Regions from separate parts of the Neoundibacterium parvum genome, predicted to be linked through region 2. Evidence: riboswitches for the same ligand, from Rfam matches in the RefSeq annotation. Region 2 holds a riboswitch; the other holds the start of a gene.
What was found. A riboswitch is a leader RNA that binds a small molecule or an ion and turns the genes downstream of it on or off. The one in region 2 is predicted to bind cobalamin.
Positions count from the first base shown of each region.

Region 1 (3,421 bases), 1.4 Mb from region 2:
CGCGCTAATTCTTCCAAAATAATGGCGGCGTCGAGCCGGCTTAGCCCCATCCCGCCCAGTTCTTGCGCCACGTATAGACCGCAAAACCCGAGCTGGCCGGCATGCGCAATCAGCTCGCGCGGAAAGATCGCTTGTGCATCCCATTGTGCCGCCTGCGCATGCATCTCGTGCGCCGCAAACGTGCGCGCTGCTTGCTGATAGGCGCGCTGGTCTTGGTTGAGTTCAAAGTCCATGTGGCCGCCTATTTCAAAGAAATAGTCGTATTCACTTTTCCAGCCGCGAGCTCATCATCAAACCACCTGGACGTGATGGTTTTGGTCTGGGTGTAAAACTGTATGACTTGCTTGCCGTAAGGACCCAGATCGCCGAGCTTGGAGGCGCGTGAACCGGTGAAGGAAAACAGCGGCACCGGCACCGGGATAGGCACGTTGATACCGATCTGGCCGACATCGACTTGCTCCTGGAAAGTGCGCGCCGCCGCACCAGATTGAGTAAAAATCGCAGTGCCATTGCCGTGCGCATTGGCATTGATGATGGCGATGGCCTCAGCCAGATTGGCGGCATGCAGGATGCACAGTACCGGGCCGAATATCTCTTCCTGGTAAATCCGCATCTCGGTGCGCACATTGCTAAAGATGGTCGGCCCGACAAAATTGCCTTCTGGATAGCCAGCCACGCGCACATCGCGGCCATCGAGCAATAGGGTGGCACCCTGCTGTAGGCCGGAGTCTATGAGTTGTTCCACTCTGAGTTTGGCGGTGCAGGAAATGAGGGGGCCAATATCGGTATCTGCTTCGGCACCGGCGTTGACGCTCAAGGTTTTGGCTTTTTCGACTAAATCTCCTACCCAAGCTTGCGCCTCGCCCACCAGGATCACGACAGGCAAGGCCATGCAACGTTGACCGGCCGCGCCGAAGGCGGCGCCAGCCAGATTGTTTAGCGTTTGCTGCTTATTTGCATCGGCTAACACTACCGCATGGTTCTTCGCACCCATCATGCATTGCGCGCGCTTGCCTGCCAGTGTGGCGCGTTGATACACATGCGTGCCGACCTTAGTCGATCCTACAAAAGACACTGCCTTGATGACTGGATGATCGCAGATCGCATTGACGATTTCTTCACCGCCATGCACTACGTTCAAGACGCCTGCCGGTATCCCGGCTTGCATGGCCAGTTCGCACAAGCGCATGGTGACCATAGGATCTTGCTCAGACGGTTTTAAGATAAAGGTATTGCCGCAGGCGATCGCCATCGGGAACATCCACAAAGGGATCATGGCTGGGAAGTTAAACGGGGTGATGCCAGCGCACACGCCCAGCGGCTGATTCAGTGTATAGGTATCAACCCCAGCGGCCACGTTATTGGCCATCTCGCCCATTTGCAGATTGCCTATGCTGGCCGCGTGTTCGACTACTTCCAGACCGCGAAAAATATCACCTTCGGCGTCCGCCAGCGTTTTGCCTTGCTCGGCCGTGAGCAGCGCCGCCAACTCGCTCATATTTTCGCGTATTAATTGCTGGTATTTCAAAAAGATGCGGGCGCGCGTACCGATTGCGGTCTTGCTCCAGGCCGGGAAGGCCGCTTGCGCACTGGCCACCGCCGCCTGCATTTCGGCTGGCGTGGCAAACGGTACCCGTGCCAGGACTTTTTGGGTGGCGGGATTAATCACGCTACGCCATTGCTGACTTTGCGATTCTAGAAATTGGCCGTTGATGAGTAATTTAACGCTGGGGTTGTTCGCTACTGAGTTCATGCTTTACTCCTGAGACTATGCAGCACTGCGGCGAGACCTGGCCCGTCGCAGCTGCAATGAGGTTCTGAAAACGGCAAAAATTGCCGGCCACGGCTAGCTAAGTCTAGACTTAGGCAGCCCTCACGCACCTTCCGTACCTGAGCAGATTCCAGAAAAAGCCAGCACAAATCATCGATTTGAGTTGAGCATTCACGAAGATCAACAGGCCGGTATCCGGGCTGGTACATTCGCTTACATCGCCTTCCCAGTCAGTTTCGACCAGTGGCATTGATGATGCTTGCGCAGTACTTACCGTTGCGGAGGCAGCAGTGGCATGAGGTCAGTATTACTCTGAGCGACCCGCACCACTTTCCCGTTTAACAGCACGCAAGACCATGCGTGCTGCACCTGTTGTTTTTAGAATAGCATATTAATTGACGTTAACGTTAACGTCATTCGATGAAGAAAATTCATCTTTGTGGTTTTGCCGCTAGTGGCTCCCGTGTCTCTGACTCAAGCCCCAGGGACGCATTTTTTACAGTCCCCCCCGCCAACACACATATCCCATGCGGGCTAGCGGCCAGGCAGGGTGGAAAGCCGCATGGAATATGCGCGCTGGGCCTGCCTTGAATGAGATATTTTTAGTTGGGAGAAATATGTTTTAATAACATCTAAATTTACAGAAAAGGAATTTCATGAAATTGATAGGAATGTTAGATTCACCCTATGTCCGCAGGGTGGCGATATCTTTGCAATTGCTGGATTTGCGCTTCGAGCACCAGTCACTTTCGGTGTTTGGTGGTTTTGCCGAATTCCAGCAAATTAATCCTGTGGTCAAAGCGCCCACGCTAGTCTGCGATGAAGGTGCAGTGCTGATGGATTCTAGCCTGATACTGGAGTTGGCCGAAGCCATGGCGGCGCCCGGCAAGAGTTTGCTGCCAGCGACATTCGCCGAGCGTCAGCATGCCCTGCGTTTGATAGGTTTGGCTTTGGCGGCTTGCGAAAAAAGTGTGCAAATCGTGTATGAACTCAAGCTCAGACCGGCCGAAAAAATACACGCACCCTGGTTGGAGCGAGTGCAAGGACAGATGCTGGCCGCTTACACGGCACTAGAGGCTGAGTTACAAGCGCAGCCCTTAAGTTTTGAGAATCGGGGATACACCCAAGCCGGAATCAGCACCGCAGTGGCTTGGCATTTCACCCAGCAAATGCATGCAGAGATGGTGCCTGCTACGCGTTTCCCTGCTTTGCAGGCATTTTCAGTGCGTGCCGAGGCACAGGCGCCCTTCATGGCGGCACCGCATGGTGCGAGTACTTATTTTGATCGCTGAACAATCTTGAGCTAGCTGTGGTAGCAAAATAAGAACGAAAAAAACGGCGCCTGAGCGCCGTTGTCTATTTCGAACTAAAATTTACATTTGGAAAGAATTGGTTTTTTGACGGCGACGTGCCAGGAAACCAAACAAGCCCAAACCGCCTAATAACATGGCGTAGCTAGATGGTTCAGGTATCGCAGGAATCGCATTGTAGGCGACCACATTGCTCAAGCTAAATTTCATATCGTTGAAATCTTTATCGCCACCACCGAAGGCGTCTTCAAAGCCAACAGTGGCCGAGTGATGCTTACCTAATACCGCGTTCGCATGGAAAACATTGTCGGCATTTAAACTCGCTAAGCCGCTAGAGAAA
Region 1 covers NZ_CP034464.1:3,402,129-3,405,549, forward strand. The annotation lists gene EJN92_RS14865 (acyl-CoA dehydrogenase family protein) at 1-233, opposite strand, end outside; gene EJN92_RS14870 (CoA-acylating methylmalonate-semialdehyde dehydrogenase) at 242-1,753, opposite strand; cobalamin riboswitch at 1,941-2,159, opposite strand; gene EJN92_RS14875 (glutathione S-transferase) at 2,428-3,063, shown strand; gene EJN92_RS21460 (DUF4114 domain-containing protein) at 3,145-3,421, opposite strand, start outside.
Region 1: another riboswitch for cobalamin. It lies ahead of EJN92_RS14870 (CoA-acylating methylmalonate-semialdehyde dehydrogenase); the one in region 2 lies ahead of EJN92_RS20930 (TonB-dependent receptor).

Region 2 (3,421 bases):
TTTTTGATAGCGGTGGTCAGTGTTAGTGTGCCGGTGATGGCGATGTTGGCTTTGAAAATGCTGCCATGGTCAGCTTGTTTGATGGGCTTGCTTGCAATGCTTGCCGCTAGCGCTTGGTTAGCGGCCTTGTTTATACGTCGTATCGGTGGTTACACTGGTGATTGCCTGGGGGCTGTGCAACAACTGGCCGAGGTGGCGTTTTATCTCGGTTTGTTGGCCATACCACGTTGGATCTGAGCTCGTGTTACTGCATCTGATACGTCATCCCAGGCTAGATATCGCCCCGGGCATTTGCTACGGGCAAAGCGATATCGTTGCCAATCATGCGCATTGCCTACAGCTCGCTGATGAATTGCGCTTGCTGCTGCCGGAGAACCTCAGCGTGATTTCCAGTCCATCACAACGCTGCCAGACCTTGGCGCACATGCTACATCCTGCGCCAGAGTTGGATGCACGCTTGATGGAAAAACACTTTGGAAACTGGGAAATGCAGGCCTGGGACGAGATCCCCCGTGCCGAAATCGATGCCTGGGTACTCGATGTGATCGCTTATGCCCCAGCAGGGGGCGAATCAGTGCTGATGATGGCGCGACGTGTGTTAAGTTTTTTAATGAGCTTGCCGATGCGAGCTGATTTACCAAGATCTGAGCTAGTTTTGCTTACTCATGGAGGGCCATCGAGCATGATACTGGCGTATCAATTTGGAATGACAGCCGAGGATCTGGCGAGCGCTGTGGCAAAAAAAAGAAAAAGTCTGGATTTTGGAGAATGTGTTCAAGTTCAAATTAAATTGTGTTAGTGTTCAAGCAAGCGTAAGTTGTTGTCGGTAAATGCAATTGCGTTTGACTCGCTCTTGCACTCTATAAAACTTTGGGGGACGATGATCATGATAGAGCTTAGAAAAAATCCTAGAACCAATGTGGTGTGGCGTGCGGTGATTAAGTTAGGCGACGATAATATTGTTGCCGCTAAGGTGGTGAATATTTCTAAGGGGGGAGTGTTGATACATTGTCCCGCTAATGTTGAGGTCAACAAAGAATATCGTTTGCTATTGAATGTCCCACATATTGATCAAACCTCTGATCAAACTTACCAGGTGCATTGCAAAATGCGCGTCTTAAATTCTTTGTTGAGCTCTGAGTATTACCATATTAATTTGAAATTTACCGAATTATCAGACCTGCATCGCTGTCTATTTGAGGCGTGGTTATCCCTAGTCAGTAAATATGAGCAACTAAGCTAAATAGGACTTAGGCAAAACCGCCTCAGCGTCCTTGTATCCGCTTTGCGGTACTAAAGTTAAGCTGCAATTAATCCAGCTCAATTATTTTGAATTATTCGTAGTAAATTTCGATAGACCTTGCTCAGTCCTGCCTCAGCCATTAAAATGGCGCAGTTTTGGTGCTCGCGGACATAATCATGTCTGCGGTTAAACGGGAAACACGATGCTTTTAATCTCTGCATTCAGTGTGCTGCCCCCGCAACGGTGTACAAGCGCCACGGATATTTTCAGAGGTTTTGATCAATCCTGGCAAGCCATCCTTCATTACCACTGTGCAAAGTGCATGGGAAGGTCAGATGGTCAAGCTCGTCAGCCCGGATACCGGCCAGAATAAGTGAAATTACACAGTACAAACTGGTAGTTTTGTTCAGTCTTGCCTACGGGGACGTTGGCAAGTTGCCTCTATTTATCTTCAATATGAATTCATTTTTCTCTCCACGTGCTCACGTGCGCGCTCGCTTTACGCCTCTGACTTTGAGTGTTGCTATACTTGCCGCATTCCCTTCTAGTCAGGTGTTTTCTCAAGGTATTCAGGCCGCGGATTCAGCCCAAGTCTTTGTCGTCGGGTCTCGGTTTTCTGAGTCTAGAGATATTGCGCCAATTGGTGCCACTGTGATCACCGCCAAAGATATTCGTGATGCTGGTGTTGATAACGTGAATCAAGCAATTCGGAAAATTGGCGGCGTATTTGGCCGTCAGAGTGCTTACGGGACACAAGATTTCGACTTGGATTTACGTGGATTTGGCACGAACAGTAGTCAAAACATGGTGATTTTGGTTGATGGTATCCGGCTGTCAGAGAATGAATTAAGTGTCGCGCTATTGTCATCCATACCAATCGATTCAGTTGCTCGAATTGAGATCATGCGTGGTGGTAGTAGTGTCTTGTATGGCGATGGGGCCACCGCTGGCGTGATTCAAATTATTACCAAACAAGCTGGGAATAAGACCTTGTCTGGTGTCGTGACTGCTGAGCTAGGTCAATTTAAACATAAAGAGTTGCGAGCATCTTTGGCGCAGGTGTGGGGAAATTTAAGCGCAAATCTTAATCTAAGCGAGCAAAAAGCAGATAACTATAGAGATAACAACGCTGTCGATCAAAAAAATATCAATGCTGGTCTGGTTTGGGCGTACGCGAATGGACGTCTCGGCGCTCGCATAGATTCTGCTCGCCAGGAATCAGGTTTTGCAGGTGCTTTGAGTTTGGCTCAGTTCGAACAAAACCCAAGGCAAACCTTGAGCCCGAAAAATTTTGGTTCAATTGATACTGATCGCTTTACTGCTTTTGCAGACCAGCAGTTCGGTGCTTGGGAAATGGCTGCGGAATTGTCGCGTCGGAATAAGACTAGCAAATCATTTTATAGCTCCAGTTATGGTGATTCCGCGGCCACTTATACTAGTCATCAAACACAGTTCTCTCCACGGATTCGCAATGTTAACGCTGGCAATGAACTCACTGTCGGTGTCGATTTAATCCGCTGGGACAGATTGGTGGATAGTAGTTATTCACAAGCAGATGCATCACAAAAATCTAAAGCTATCTATCTGCGAGATGAAATTAGGTTTAATCAAGCACGCGTGGCAGTAGGTGCTCGACGTGAAATATTTGATAAAGTATCTATCAATCCCGCCGCATATTCAATTGACAGCTACGCTAAGACATTTGGTTTGAACGCTTGGGAGTTGCAGGGCAGCTATGCAGTAACGCCGACGCTAAATCTATTTGCGAAAACAGGCCAGAGCTATCGTGTCGCGAACGTCGATGAAAATGGTTTTACTCCAATTGCGAATACGCCTTTGCAACCACAAACGTCTCATGATATTGAAATTGGAGCGACTTTTGGGGATGCCAAAAACCTATTCACCACCAGAGTATTTCGTTCTAATTTGAAGAATGAAATTTTCTACGATCCTACTGCTACGAATGCGTTTTTTGGAAAAGGTGCCAATGTCAACTTAGATCCAACCAAGCGTCAAGGTATTGAGCTGGAACTTGCAACGCAGATTTCCGCTGATTTCGCTTTCAATTCTAAATTGCAGCATCTGGCAGCTAGTTTTACCGAAGGTGTAAATGCGGGTAAAGGAATGGTGATGGTGCCAAAAAATCTGATTTCCATGAATATTAATTGGCTCCCAAAA
Region 2 covers NZ_CP034464.1:4,808,806-4,812,226, reverse strand. The annotation lists gene EJN92_RS20945 (adenosylcobinamide-GDP ribazoletransferase) at 1-237, shown strand, start outside; gene EJN92_RS20940 (histidine phosphatase family protein) at 242-799, shown strand; gene EJN92_RS20935 (PilZ domain-containing protein) at 887-1,243, shown strand; cobalamin riboswitch at 1,383-1,626, shown strand; gene EJN92_RS20930 (TonB-dependent receptor) at 1,700-3,421, shown strand, end outside.